DNA from 2 places in the Chelatococcus sp. KU-N122 genome. Region 1 is predicted to be linked to the other one. Evidence: riboswitches for the same ligand, from Rfam matches in the RefSeq annotation. Region 1 holds a riboswitch; the other holds the start of a gene.
The links. A riboswitch is a leader RNA that binds a small molecule or an ion and turns the genes downstream of it on or off. The one in region 1 is predicted to bind glycine.
Positions count from the first base shown of each region.

Region 2: it holds a riboswitch for glycine, as region 1 does, so the genes downstream of both, gcvT (glycine cleavage system aminomethyltransferase GcvT) here and ACZ5PO_RS21445 (D-amino acid dehydrogenase) in region 1, are expected to answer to the same signal.

Region 1 covers NZ_AP043981.1:4,760,212-4,767,518, forward strand. The annotation lists gene ACZ5PO_RS21430 (amidase) at 1-630, opposite strand, end outside; gene ACZ5PO_RS21435 (phosphotransferase) at 841-1,797, shown strand; gene ACZ5PO_RS21440 (phosphotransferase) at 1,794-2,744, shown strand; glycine riboswitch at 2,867-2,959, shown strand; gene ACZ5PO_RS21445 (D-amino acid dehydrogenase) at 3,082-4,305, shown strand; gene ACZ5PO_RS21450 (inositol monophosphatase family protein) at 4,737-5,525, opposite strand; gene ACZ5PO_RS21455 (helix-turn-helix domain-containing protein) at 5,681-6,694, opposite strand; gene ACZ5PO_RS21460 (DeoR/GlpR family DNA-binding transcription regulator) at 6,709-7,307, opposite strand, start outside.
Region 2 covers NZ_AP043981.1:7,997,161-8,004,467, reverse strand. The annotation lists gene ACZ5PO_RS36130 (heme o synthase) at 1-200, opposite strand, end outside; gene ctaD (cytochrome c oxidase subunit I) at 742-2,358, opposite strand; gene coxB (cytochrome c oxidase subunit II) at 2,394-3,230, opposite strand; gene ACZ5PO_RS36115 (invasion associated locus B family protein) at 3,710-4,243, shown strand; gene ACZ5PO_RS36110 (hypothetical protein) at 4,354-4,869, shown strand; glycine riboswitch at 5,152-5,250, shown strand; gene gcvT (glycine cleavage system aminomethyltransferase GcvT) at 5,407-6,555, shown strand; gene gcvH (glycine cleavage system protein GcvH) at 6,582-6,959, shown strand; gene ACZ5PO_RS36095 (OsmC family protein) at 6,956-7,307, shown strand, end outside.

The DNA of each region.
Region 1 (7,307 bases):
CATGGTATCGGGTGGCAGGTGCGGCACGCGCCCGTGCGTGGGCTTCAGCGAGGCCAGGCCGCAGTGAGACGCCGGCAGCCGCACCGAGCCGGCGATGTCGGTACCGACCGAGACGAAGCCGATGCCGGCGGCGAGCGAGGCGCCGGCGCCCGCCGACGAGCCCCCGGTGTTCCAGGCGAGGCCCCAGGGATTGCGCGTCACGCCATGGAGCGAGCTGATGCCGGAGGCCATCAGGCCGCAGTCGGGCATCGTCGTCTTGGCGAAGATCGGTGCGCCGGCCTCGCGCAGCGCAATGGCCGGCGGCGAATCGTAGGTCGACGGCGGCAGCGCGCGGTTGGCGCGGATGCCATGCAGGTAGGGCCAGCCGACCATGGCGACGCTGTCCTTGACCGTCATCGGCACGCCGTCGAGCGGCCCGAGCGGTGCGCCCGCCCGCCACCGTGCCTCGGAGCGCCGCGCCGCCGCCGTCGCCTCTTCCGGACGGACCGAGAACAGCGCGTTGATGGCACCATTGACCGCGTCCGCATGGGCGAGCGTCGCGCCGAGCACCTCGACCGGCGAGAGCCGTCGGGCCGCATAAGCGTCGCCGAGCTCCGCCAGCGACATGTTCACCAGCTCCTGCGCCGACATCGCCTCTCCCGCCTTGCCGCCCGGCTCCGCGCCGGGGCCGTCCGACGGCAATAGCGAGCATATCCCGCCCGCGGGTAGCCGGCTGGTGGCAACGGCACGATTTGGTGGAGGACGAGGCATCCCTTTTGCTTCCCGATTGCCCAAACTTGCGGCTGAGGGCGTGCGGCATGGCCGTCGGTCCGCCGGCAATCGGGAAGCGGCATGAGTTCCATGGGTTCATTGCAAGCGGAGCAGGGCAGGGTCCGGCGCAGCGTCGCCCGCCTGCCGGGGTGGGATGGCGAGGCCGTGTCGATCGAGCCGGCGATGCCGGTGCTGGCGTCGCCGAGCTGGCGCGGCGTCGACGGAACGCCCTGGCGGGCGAGGAAAGCGGCGAGCGGCGAGAGCCTGTTCGTCAAGGCGATGGACGAGGATGCAGCGCTCTACATCGACGTGCCCTGCGCGTTCGAGGCGGCCCGCCGCGCCTCCGACCTCGGCATCGGCCCGCGCGTCATCGCCGCCGACGTCGACGACGGCGTACTGGTCATGGAGGATCTGGACCGCGGCTGGCGGGTCGGTACGCTCGAGCGGCTTCTCGATCCGGCGATCGTCGATGCGGTCATGGCGGCGCGCCGGCGCTTCCACGAGGGGCCGCCGCTGCCCAAGCGGCGCGGCGTCTTCGAGGAGATCGAGCATTTTTATGGGGCCGCGGTGGAGGCGCGGGCCCAGCTGCCGAGCGCGACGCCTTGGCTGGTCAGCGAGCTGCGCCTCGCAGCGGACGCCATCCGCGGCCTCGCCATCGCGCCCGTGCCCATTCATGGCGACGGCAACGTGTCGAATATCCTGATCAGCGACATGGGCGAGGTCAGGCTGATCGATTGGGATCGGGCCACCACCGCCGATCCGCTGGAGGACATCGGCAGCTTCCTGGTCGAGGCCTTCGCCCAGGAGCCGGAGGCCCGCGACGCTTTCGTGCGCCACACCGGCGCCTTCGACGAGGCGGCCTTCAACCGCGCCCGCCTCTACGGCATCGCCGACGACCTCAGGTGGGGGCTGATCGGTGCGTTGCTCGCCGCTAGGTCGGCGCGCAGCACGCTGGAGTTCTACAAGTTCGCCAGCTGGCGCTTCCTGCGCTGCGGCATGGCCGTGCGCGAGCCGCGCTTCGGCGAGACCCTCCGGAGGCTGGCATGACCGTCAAGCGTCTGGGCGATGCGGCCGACATGCACGAGCGCAATCTGGAGGCGGCGGTGGGGCGCGTGCCCCAGTGGAGCGGCAGGGCCGTCGCCTACACCCCATTGGTCGGCGGGCTGACCAACCAGAACTGGCTCGTCGATGTGGAGGGCGATGCGCGCCGCTACTTCGTCAAGGTGCCGGGCGAAGGCTCGGAGATGTTCATCGACCGCGTCTCGGCCAACGAGGCGGCGCGCAACGCCCACGCGGCCGGCATCGGCCCCGAGGTCATCTTCTTCGACCCCACCGACGGCGTCGAGGTGAGCGAGTTTCTCGACGGCTACCGGGCCTGCACCAACGCGGATTTCGGCGACGCCGCGATCCAGGCGGACGTGCTGGGGCTCTATCGCCAGCTCCACGCCGGCCCCAGGCTCGGCCTGACCAAGACGATCTTCGACATGATCGAGGAGCATGTGGAGCAGGGCCGCGAGCTCGGCTCGCATTTCCCCGCCGACATGCCGTGGATCATGCACCGCTACCGGCAGGCCAAGGCGGCCTTCCTGGCGTCGGGCCTCGATCTGGTGCCCTGCTTCAACGACCCCATGCCTGGCAACTTCCTCGTCAGCGCCAACGGCGCGGCCAAGCCCATGCGGCTGATCGACTACGAGTTCGCCTCCAACAACGAGCGCAGCTACGAGTTCGGCGTGCTGTTCGCCGAGATGTTCTTCGACGACGAGGTATCGAACAGCCTCATCGAGCAATATATGGGCAGCGTCAGCCCGCAGATCGTGGCGCGCGTCAAGATCAACCGTGCGCTCGCCGACATCAAATGGGCGTCCTGGGCCGTCGTCAGCCGCAAGCTGAAGGACTGGGATTTCGATTATCAGAAATACGGCATCTGGAAATACATGCGGGCGCGGGATGTGATGTACGACCCGCAATGGGAGAGCTGGCTGCGGCTGGTGTGACGTGGCAACAGCCCAAGAAGCCCAGCGCCGCATGTGCTTGATCGCCGGGCCCGCGGCGCACCGCTTCGCGATGCATTTCGGCCTTGCGTTCTGACCTATCCGGGGTAGGACATAAGCGCCGTCGTGATCGGCTGGGAGAGAGCGTTCGCTTGCCGTGCGCCGCCGAAGGAGCAACCGCCCCGGAAACTCTCAGGCAAAAGGACTAGCTGATCAGGCACTCTGGAGAGTGATCAGAGTCATCTGATCCACCGAAGGGGATATCCGCGCCAGCGGAGAAGCTCTCAGGTTCCGTGACAGAGGGGGCACCGACCCATACTCGACGGAGACCTGAGCAACCATGTCGACTATCCTAGTCATCGGCGCCGGAATTACCGGGATCACGACGGCCTATGCGCTCTTGCGTGATGGGCACGACGTCACGGTCGTGGAGCGGCATCCCTACGCGGCGCTCGAGACGTCCTTCGCCAATGGCGGGCAGCTATCGGCGAGCAATGCGGAAGTCTGGAACCATTGGTCGACCGTGGCCCATGCCGTGCGCTGGATATTTTCGCGATCGGCCCCTCTTCTCCTCAACCCCAAGCCTACCTGGCACAAGATATCGTGGTTGGGCGAGTTCTTGGCAGCAATCCGGAACTACGAGGGGAACACTATCGAGACGGTGCGGCTTGCCATCGAGGCCAGAAGGCACCTCTTCGAGATCGCCGAGCGGGAGCGCATCGATTTCGATCTCCTCAAGCGCGGGCTCCTGCATGTCTACCGCGACAAGGCCAGCTTCGAGCGTGCCGCGCGCGTGAACGAGCTCCTGAAGAGAGGCGGGCTCGAACGGACGCCTGTCGGACCGCACGAGATCAAGGACATCGAGCCCAGCCTCCAAGGTGCCTTTCATGGGGGATTCTTCACGCCGGCGGACGCCTCGGGCGACATCTGCCGGTTTACACGCGGGCTTGCCAGCGCGTGCCAGCGCATGGGCGCGCGTTTCCTGTTTGAGATGGAGGTGTGTAAAATTCGCGACACCGGAGGAGGTGCAGCCGTCGAGCTGCGTCCCGCCGGCGAAGCGTCCCCGCCCACCACCTCGCTCACGGCGGACCGAGTCGTGATCTGTGCCGGCGTCGGCAGCCGGCGTCTGGCCGCGATGGTCGGCGACAAGGTCAACATCTATCCGGTGAAAGGGTATTCGATCACTGTTGCGGTCAGGCCCAACGAGATCGATCGAGCGCCAAACGTGGCGCTTCTCGATGACGCTGCGAAGATCGTCACCAGTCGCCTGGGCGACCGGCGATTCCGCATCGCCGGGACGGCGGAGCTGAACGGGTACAACCGCGACGTTCGGGCAGATCGGATCGCGCCGCTCATCAGGTGGACGCGCAGGCATTTTCCGCAACTGGATGTGAGCGACGTGAGCGTCTGGGCCGGCCTGCGCCCGATGACGCCGAGCATGCTGCCGCGCGTCGGGCGGAGCGTTCGCTCCAGTCGGATCTTCTTCAACACCGGACACGGGCATCTCGGCTGGACCCTGTCCTGTGCGACCGCGCAGTTAATCGCCTCCGAGCTCGCCGCGTAGACGAGAAGGGGCCCCCTTCCCAACGCACCGGGGAGGGGGCAGCGATCGGACAACCGTGTGGTGTGAGCGTCTTCGAGCCCCTGCCGAGCGTTCCCGGCCGGATTGCGTTGCGCGCGATCCGGCTTCGGCGCTCCGCTAGTGTGGCGAATCCGAAATTCGCACCACCTCGGGGCAGCGCTGGGAGCGAATTTCGGATTCTCAAGCCACACTAGCAACTCTATGATTCTAGTGTGGTTTAATGGATCTGAAGGTCCTGAACATTGATGCCATGTGGGGAGCAGGAACTTCAGATCCACCACACTAGAGCGCCTCTTTTGCGATTGGGTGGAATCGCCCAATCGCAAAAGGGGCGCTCCAGATTCAAAGAGTTGGAGCATTTCTCCGCAATTGGATGATGCTCATCCAATTGCGAAATGCTCTAGAGGCGGCCGTTACCTCAGAAACGCCAGCGCTTGGTCAAGCAGCGCCTGGTTTGCGGCGGCGACGACGCGCCCGTCCGAGTCGCGCGTCAGCGGCTTGCCGTCCCAGTCCCGGATCACCCCGCCGGCGCCCTCGATCACCGGCACGAGGGCCATGAAATCGTAGCTCTTGAGGGACGCTTCGACGACCAGGTCGCAATAGCCCGAGGCCAAAAGGCCATACAGATAGCAGTCGCCACCGAATCGCCGGAACATGGCCCTGCGGCTCAGCACATCGTAGCGCGCCCAGTCGTCGGGCGAGAAGAAGTCCGGCGACGAGGTGTAGATCTGCGCCTGCTCGAGCTTTGTCGTGCGGCTCACCTTCGCGGGCCTGCCGTTCAGAGTCGCGCCGTCAGGCGTGCCGTACCAGCGTTCGCCCAGGGCGGGCATGTCGATCATGCCGGCCGCGACCCCGCCCTGTTCCTCGTCGGCCAGGGCGATCAGCGTGCCGAACAGCGGCATGCCCGAGATGAAGCTCTTGGTGCCGTCGATGGGGTCGAGATACCAGGTGAAGCGCTCGCCGGGCGTCAGCCCGCTCTCCTCGCCGCAGATGCCATGGCGCGGAAAGCGCGCGCCGATCATACGCCGCAGCTCCTGCTCAATGGTCTGATCGGCGATGGTGACCGGCGTCAGGTCCTGCTTGCGCTCGACATCGAGGGCTGAGCGGAAGTGCGCGAGCGCCACGGGCCGCGCCGCATCGGCCAGATCGTTGAAGAAGGTGGCCAGCGCGTCGGCGGACGGCTTGTACTGCGGGTCGGACAAGGAGGGCTCCGGAGCTTGGTCGCTGCATCGGCAGCGGTTGCGAGAGCTCGCGGGGACGAGGCGCCGGCGCGGCGTCGACCCGCTCTCGGTCGGGGTCCCCGGCGGGACCGTGGGGGAGGGAGGGCCGAGCGCCCGAACCGGGGCCGGGCGGTGGCTCAGACGCGCTCGTGCACCGCGCGCCGGCTGCTCTCGGCCCAGAACGGCTGCGGGAAGCTGTTGCGCGCCGGTGCGGGCGGCTGGAGCGCCGGGCGGGCGCCCTTGGCCGGGGCCGCGGCGCCTGGCTCCTGGCTCAGCTGGCGCACATCGCGCGGCGTGATGCCGAAATGCCGGCTGAAGCTGCGCGAGAAGTGCGAGACGTTCTTGAAGCCGACGTCGTAGGCAACCTCGGACACGGTGCGCCGTCCCCCCGGATCTGCCACCAGGAGCTCGTAGGCGCGTTGCAAACGCTTGACCTGGACGAACTGGCCGACGGTGGTCTCGTCGTCATTGAACAGGCTGTAGAGGTAGCTCAGCGAAATGCGGCTGCTGGCGGCGATGCGCTTCGGCGACAGGTCGTGGTCGCTCAGGTGCTTCTCGATGAAGTCAGCGATACGGCGGCGCAGGTGGTAGCGCGCATTGCGCACGTCGGTGGCCGCTCCGCGGTCTTCCGCGCCGATGGCCAGGGCGACGAAGCTGATGATCTCGGTCGCCAAGGCCTGCGGGTTCGGCGGCGGCCGATCGGCAAACAGCTCCGCCACGCTCCTGAGGAGGCCGACGAGCAGTCTGCTCATGTGCTCGTTCATCTTGAAGCGACGGCTCACATGATCCTCGACCGCCACCAGCCGGCTTCGCAGCTCGCCGACGGGAATGCGCATGATCAGCACGTGGGCTCGCTCGGTCGACGACAGCTCGTAGAACGCCAGTTCGCTCAGCAGCACATATTCGTCGGGCAGGGCGGTCCCGCTGCGGCCGTCCTGCCTGAACTGCAGGCTGCCGCTCAGCGGAAACGCCAGGACATAGAACGCTTCGGCGATGTTCTCGGCCCGCTCCCAGTTGCGGACAAAGGTCTTGCGGCCCGCAACGACGTGAAGCTGGATCCGGCCGATGTGAATCACCTGCGACGGTGCCGTGATATGGCCGTCGCACGGCGCGACTGCGTCCAGCGGAACAAGTTGAGATAGAACTGCCATGGCTTCGATCTTTCTCAAGGCTGTGCAACGATGACCTCGGTCCCCGCCTGGCGGAGGGCCATCGCCAAGGCGCCCTCCGGCGGCCGATCGGTGACGAGCCGGTCGATCTCGGTCCATTGGGCGAAAACGGTCAGGGCGCGCTGGTCGAACTTGGTGTGATCGGCGACGACGATGGCTTCGGCGGCACGCCGCACCATGGCGCCGTAGATGGCGCCGGCCTCATCGTCCGCATCGTTGATCCCGCGCCCGCCGATCCCGGTGGCGCCGACGATGGCGCGGTTCGCCTCGTAGCCGTCGATGCTGGCGATCGTCTGCGTGCCGAACACGTAGCCTTCGGTCGGGTGATAGCGCCCCGGGCAGCACAGCACGCGGATCGACGGATTGACCGCCAGCGCAGCCGCGATGGCGAAGTCATGGGTGATCACGGTCAGATCCCTGGCGCGCGCCGCAAGGCGCCGCGCCACGTGAAAGGTGGTAGCTCCCGCCGCGAGCATCAGCACCTCGTTCGGCAGCACGAGGTCGGCCACCGCGGCGGCAATCGCCTCGCGCTCGGCGATCATGATCCCTTTGCGATCGGTGAGCGAGGGTTCCAGCGCGAACGGCCGCGAGGCGC
Region 2 (7,307 bases), 3.2 Mb from region 1:
ACTAGGGCGGCGAAGCCGATGACCGGGTTGACGTGGCCCTTGCTCACCACCATGCCGACCAGGGCGGTGAAGATGACGAGCGACATCACCCGCGGCTTGAACAGCTCGATATAGTCGCCGACGGTCGCAGTGGAGATGGCCGGGCGAGAGCCGAAGGCGGCGTCGGCCGTGCGTGCGTCGGTCAGTCGATCGCCTGTCATCGTCATACTGCGAGCGTCTTTCCTCGAGGGGCGGCGCGGGAGCGCCGCCCGGTGCGGCTGCGGGGGCCGGGGCGCGCCGCCGCTGCACGGTGATCGGAGCGAGCCGCCGGACGACGGACAGCGCCATGCGTCCAGCCTCGCTGTCGCGTTTCGCACGGCATCAGATTAGAGCCATTCGCGGAACGCGGCCGCTCGGTTCTAACCGCAACCGCCGCATACTCAAGAGCCGAGCCCGGGCCAGCGCTGTGGCGCTTTGTCCGCCTGGAGCGCCTCGTGAGCGGCGGGAATCTCCCGCTCGGACGGGCGCGCGCCAGATCCAAACAGTTGGCGCAGCCCAATCCGGGCGGATGAGCCCATCTGTCGGACTGCAACGCATCCGGAGCGGCGGCGAAGCCGACGCCCCTTTTTGGGGCCGATGCTCTGGCAGCGGATCCCCGATGTCTTAACGAACGAAGCCGGGACCAGGGTCCCGGCTCGACGTCCACCTCGGCATGACCAACCCTGCCGGGCATGGCCGGGGCAAGCCCGGCCATGACGCCGTTCAGTGATCGGAGCCCGTGATGCGGGGCAGCGTCTCGAACTGGTGGAACGGCGGCGGCGACGACAGCGTCCATTCCAGCGTGGTGGCGCCGACGCCCCACGGATCGTTGGCGGCGCGCTCCCGACGGCTGTAGGCGACATAGACGCCGTAGAAGAACACCAGCAGGCTGAAGGCGAAGATGTACGAGCCCATCGACGCCACCCGGTGCCAGCCGGCGAACGCGTCCGGATAGTCCACGTAGTGGCGCGGCATGCCGGCGAGGCCCAGGAAGTGCATCGGGAAGAACAGCACGTTGGCGCCGATGAAGGCGAGCCAGAAGTGCAGCTTGCCGATCCAGTCGGGGATGACGTAGCCGAACATCTTCGGGAACCAGTAGTACCAGCCGGCGAAGATGCCGAACACGGCGCCGAGCGACAGCACGTAGTGGAAGTGGGCCACGACGTAGTAGGTGTTGTGCAGCTCGCGGTCGACGCCGGCGTTGGCCAGCACCACGCCGGTGACGCCGCCCACGGTGAACAGGAAGATGAAGCCGATCGCCCAGACCATCGGCGCCGTCAGCCTGAGCGAGCCGCCCCACATCGTCGCGATCCACGAGAAGATCTTGATGCCGGTGGGCACCGCGATGACCATGGTGGCGAAGACGAAGTAGCGCTGCGTGTCGAGCGACAGGCCGACCGTGTACATGTGGTGCGCCCACACGATGAAGCCCACCGCGCCGATGGCGACCATGGCGTAGGCCATGCCGAGGTAGCCGAAGATGGGCTTGCGCGAGAACGTCGAGACGATGTGGCTGATGATGCCGAAGGCCGGCAGGATCATGATGTACACTTCGGGGTGGCCGAAGAACCAGAACAGGTGCTGATAGAGCACCGGGTCGCCGCCGCCCGAGGGATCGAAGAAGGTCGTGCCGAAGTTGCGGTCGGTCAGCAGCATGGTGATGGCGCCGGCCAGCACCGGCAGCGCCAGCAGCAGCAGGAAGGCGGTGACCAGCACCGACCAGGCGAACAGCGGCATCTTGTGCAGGGTCATGCCCGGCGCGCGCATGTTCAGGATCGTGGTGATGAAGTTGATCGCGCCCAGGATCGAGGCCGCACCGGCCGCGTGCAGGGCGAGGATGCCGAAGTCCAGCGCCGGGCCCGGATGGCCGGAGACGGAGAGCGGCGGATAGACCGTCCAGCCGCCGCCGAAGCCGGGGACGCCCGGGGCGCCTTCCATGAACAGCGAGGTGAACAGCAGCAGGAAGCCGGTCACCGTCAGCCAGAAGGAGATGTTGTTCATGCGCGGGAAGGCCATGTCCGGCGCGCCGATCATCAGCGGGACGAACCAGTTGCCGAAGCCGCCGATCAGGGCCGGCATCACCACGAAGAACACCATGATCAGCCCGTGGCCGGTGACGACCACGTTGTACATCTGACCGTTGGAGAAGATCTGCAGCCCCGGCTCCTGCAGCTCGATGCGCATCAGGATCGACAGGAAGCCGCCGATGAGGCCCGCCATCAGGGAGAACAGCAGGTAGAGGGTGCCGATGTCCTTATGGTTGGTCGAGAACAGCCAACGGCGCAGGCCGGTCGGATGATCGGCATGGGCATCATGCGGGGCGGTGGTCGTCGAAGCCATCGGTCAGCTCCCGGGTTCTTCTTGTCTTGCGATGTTCAGCGGGTGATCGCGTCGCGATCGGCGACCTTGATCGGCCCGGACGGGTTGGCGGCGAACTTCTTCTTCGCGTCGGCGAGCCAAGCCGTATACGCATCCTGGCTGACGACGCGGATCATGATCGGCATGAAGGCGTGGTTCTGGCCGCAGATCAGCGAGCACTGGCCGTAGAAGACGCCTTCCTTGTCCGCCTTGAACCAGGTCTCGTTCAGGCGGCCCGGAATGGCATCGATCTTGACGCCGAACGACGGCATGGCGAAGGCGTGGATGACGTCGGCGGCAGTCACCTGCACCTTGACGATCTTGTCCACGGGCAGGACCAGCTCGTTGTCGACGGCGAGCAGGCGGGGCTGCTTGTCGGCGGCCAGATTGCTGTCGAAGCCGAAGCCGCCCTGGTCGGCCGGATATTCGTAGGACCAGTACCATTGATGGCCGGTCGCCTTGACCACGATGTCGGGCTTGGGAATGACGAGCTGGGTCTTGAGCAGACGGAACGACGGCACCGCGATCACCACCAGGATGAGCACCGGCACCAGCGTCCAGGCCACCTCGAGCAGCGAATTGTGGGTGGTCCGCGACGGGGTCTGGTTGCGGCTCTCGTGGAAGCGCACCATCACGTAGACGAGCAGCGCCAGCACGAAGAGCACGATGGCGGTGATGATCCACAGCAGCAGATCGTGGAAATCGTGGATGGACTCGGCGCCGATCGCCGCCGGGGTCTGCATGCCGAGCTGCCACGGGCTCGGCTGCCCCATGGCCGCGAGCGCGTCGCCCGTCAGTGCCACGGCGAAGCCAGCCGTCGCCAAGAGCCGAAATGGCAATGTGTCGATTCGCATCGGAGGATCGGTGCTCCCGTACTCACTGGGCATCCACAGCGGCGCCGGCAGCGCGGGAGGAACCCTGCCCGGGCCGGCCACTCTCGCGCTGAAAGATCACAACGGAAGACGGCGCGCAACGCCATCGATTGGTCCATTTCTGCGGCATAAGGGCACGAGAAGCATTCTAAGGTGGGCGCGCCGGCTGCCGCGAACCGGCCACTTTGCCGTTTCATGAGCCATAGCCGCCGGCCGTTCTTGACATCGGGGAGGCCAGCGTGGTCCGAACCCGTAGAATGAGTCGCGTGAAGCCGGTCGGCGCAGCCGCGCGCAGGCGGCGGGCGGGCTATACGGGATATGCGGCGGGGCCCTGCACATGAGCCGGCGCTGCCGGCGCCAGTCATCTCACCCTTGATCGTCGAGTGGATACCAAGTTGACGTCTAAGAGCCCTTTCGAGATTTCGGATCGCCGATGGGCCGGCCCTGGTCCGGCGACTCAGGTGCAGGCGGGCCGGGCCGGGCGCGGCGCGCGCCTGCGTCGTCGCGGTGCGGCCGTCGGGCTGCTCGCCGCCGCCATCGCGGCCCTCGGCGAACCGGCCGCGGCGCAGGGCGTCGTGCGCAAGACCTTCGGCGAGTGGCAGCAGCGCTGCGAGACCCCGGCAGGCGCCAACAAGGAGCAATGCGCGCTGGTGCAGAACGTCGCCGCCGAGGATCGGCCGAACGTGACGCTGCTGGTGATCGTGCTGAAAACCGCCGACGCCAAGAGCCGGCTGCTGCGCGTGCTGGCGCCGCTTGGCGTGTTGCTGCCCGCGGGGCTCGGCCTCAAGATCGACCAGAACGATGTCGGCCGGGCCGGGTTCGTGCGCTGCCTGCCCACCGGGTGCGTCGCCGAGGTGGTCATGGACGAGAATTTGATCGGCAAGCTGAAGAGCGGCAAAATCGCCACGTTCGTGGTGTTCCAGACTCCCGAGGAGGGAATCGGCATTCCGGTCTCGTTGACCGGTTTCGACAAGGCCCTCGAATCCTTGCAATGAGAGGACAGATGGGAGCGAAGCGAATGGCCCGGCGGAGCTTTAGCGCAGGCCTCGGCGGCATGGCTCTGGCCATCGTCGCGGCCTCGACGGCGGTCCCCGCCAAGGCCGACATGATCAAGGACCTGCTGGGCCTCAATCCATTTTCCCGGGACGGGACGAAGTCCGAGGCACTGCCCGAGGCGAACGACGACGAGGAGCTGTCCTGTCCGCGCATCGACGTGCTCGAGGGCGGTTCGACGATCCGCCGGGGTGGCAGCGGCGATGATTCGAACACCCTGGCTTATCAGCTGGCCATCGGCGAAACGGCGCGCGAGTGCCGCAAGGGCCCGGGGGACAGCACCATCATCAAGGTCGGCGTCGAGGTGCGAGCCCTGCTCGGGCCCGCCGGCAAGCCCGGCACCTTCAGCACGCCGCTGACGGTCCAGGTCCGCCGCGGCGACAGCAACATCGTGCGCCGCACCCGGCAGGTGTCCATCTCCATTCCTGCGGGCGCGGCGAACGGTACGGCCACGGTGGTGGAAGAGGGCCTTGCGGCCCCGGAGGGCAAGGGCGACCTCTTGATCGAGATCGGCCTCGGTGGCGCCGCCGCACCGTCCGCCAAGACCAAATCGAGCAGCAGGCACTAGGGCGCTTCCCGATCGGGTGGAACCGCCCGATCGGAGAGAAGCGCTCCAGATGAAAAGACCTGGAGCACGCCCACCCGATCGGATGAGTCCATCCGATCGGGAAACGCTCCGGTGGGCCGTCGCGCGGAGACGATCCGGCGAGCGGCCGGACATGGTCCTGCTCGTCGAGCCCCGAGCCCTCGTCTGCGGCCGGGCGCGTCCGGGCAGGGGGCGCTCTCGCGTGCGACGTGACGCGCCGGTCGTTGACTCCACCCCGCACTGCGGTATCACTGCCCTCAGCCGATGATCCTCGCGGGAGAGTTCGTCGCGGGCCCGCCCCGCGCGACGCCGAAGGCGCAACCACCCCGGAAACGCTCAGGTCCAATGGACCGCGATGGAGCTGGCACTCTGGAAAGCGGACGACCTGACAGGCCGTCCCACCGACGGGGGTAACTCCGGCCTTGCCAGGCCGGGGGAAATCTCTCAGGTCCCGGGACAGAGGGGGTGCGTGCGGCGGGATGGTCCCGGCGGCGCCCTCGTGTCCGTAGGGGACCTGCCATGGCGACCGAATCGACCGGTCAGACGCTAGCGCTCAAGACGACCCCGCTGCATGCCCGCCATGTCGGGCTCGGTGCCCGAATGGTGCCGTTTGCCGGCTATGAGATGCCGGTGCAGTATCCGACCGGCATTCTCGCCGAGCATGCGCACACGCGGCAGGCCGCCGGCCTGTTCGACGTCTCCCACATGGGCCAGGCGTGGTTGATCGGCGCGGGCGGCCACGCGGTGACGGCGGCGGCGCTCGAAGCCCTGGTGCCAGGCGACATCATCGGTCTGACGCCCGGCCAGCAGCGCTATTCGATGCTGCTCAACGAGCAGGGCGGCATACTCGATGACCTCATGGTGTCGCGCTCGCCCGATCCGGCCGCCGACGGACGCTTGCTGCTGATCGTCAACGCGGCCTGCAAGAGCCAGGATTTCCAGCACATCACCGCCAATCTCCCCGAAGGGGTTCAACTGGCGCCGGCGCCGGAGCGGGCGCTGCTTGCGCTGCAAGGGCCGGCGGCGGTCAGCGCGCTGGCGCGCCATGCGCCGGAGGCGGCCGACATGCGCTTCATGAGCGTCCGGCCGCTCGCCATCGGTGCCATCGACGCGCTCGTCTCTCGGTCCGGCTACACCGGCGAGGACGGCTACGAGATCTCGGTTGCGGCGGAACAGGCCGTGGCCCTTTGGGACCTGCTCGTGGGCGAGCCCGAGGTGAAGCCGATCGGGCTGGGCGCGCGCGATTCGCTGCGGCTGGAAGCCGGCCTCTGCCTCTACGGCCACGACATCAACCAGGAGACGTCGCCGGTCGAGGCGGGGCTCGGCTGGGCTATCGGCCGACGGCGGCGCGAGCACGGCGGTTTTCCTGGGGCGATTCGCATTACCGGCGAGCTGCGCGACAAGCCGCTGCGCCGCCGTGTCGGCCTGACGCTCAGCGGCCGCGTGCCGGCGCGGGAGGGCGCCCCCATCCTCGACCAGGCCGGCGAGCTGGTGGGCGAGGTGACCTCCGGCGGCTTCGGACCGACCTTCGGCGGCCCGGTCGCCATGGGCTACGTGGTGCGGGATTTCGCATCGTCCGGAACCGGGCTGCTGGTCGTGGTGCGCGACAAGCGCATCCCGGCCGAAGTCGTCGACCTGCCGTTCGTGCCGCACCGCTACGAGCGCTGAGAAGCCACCATCACAAGGGGACAGTCATGGCCGAGACCCGCTACACCAAGGATCACGAGTACATCCGCGTCGACGGCGACGTCGGCATCGTCGGCATCAGCGACTACGCCCAGCAGCAGCTCGGCGACATCGTGTTCGTCGAGCTGCCCGAGGTTGGCCGGGCCATCACCCAGGGCGCCGAGGCGGCCGTCGTCGAGAGCGTCAAGGCGGCGAGCGAGATCTACGCGCCGGTCGCCGGCGAGGTCGTCGAGATCAACACCGCGCTCGAGGGCGAGCCCGGGGCCGTCAACGAGGATCCGCTCGGCAAGGGCTGGTTCCTGAAGCTCAAGATCGGCGACCCGGCCCAGCTCGCGAGCCTGATGAGCGAGGCCGAGTACGAGGACTTCCTCAAGACGATCGCATGAGGCTCCTGGTGAAGACGCACGCCTACACAGCCACGGTACGCTGGAGCCGCGACGGCGCCGTCTTCACCGACGGCCGCTTCAGCCGCGCCCATTCCTGGCGTTTCGACGGCGGCATCGAGCTCGCCGCCTCCGCCTCGCCGCACGTCGTGCGCCTGCCGTTCGCACGGGAGGACGCGGTCGATCCGGAGGAGGCGCTCGTCGCTTCGCTGTCGAGCTGCCATATGCTGACCTTCCTCTACCTGGCGGCCAAGGCCGGCTTCCTCGTCGACAGCTACGAGGACGATGCCGTCGGCGTCATGGAGCCGAATGAGCGCGGCAAGCTGTGGGTCTCGCGCGTGACCTTGCGGC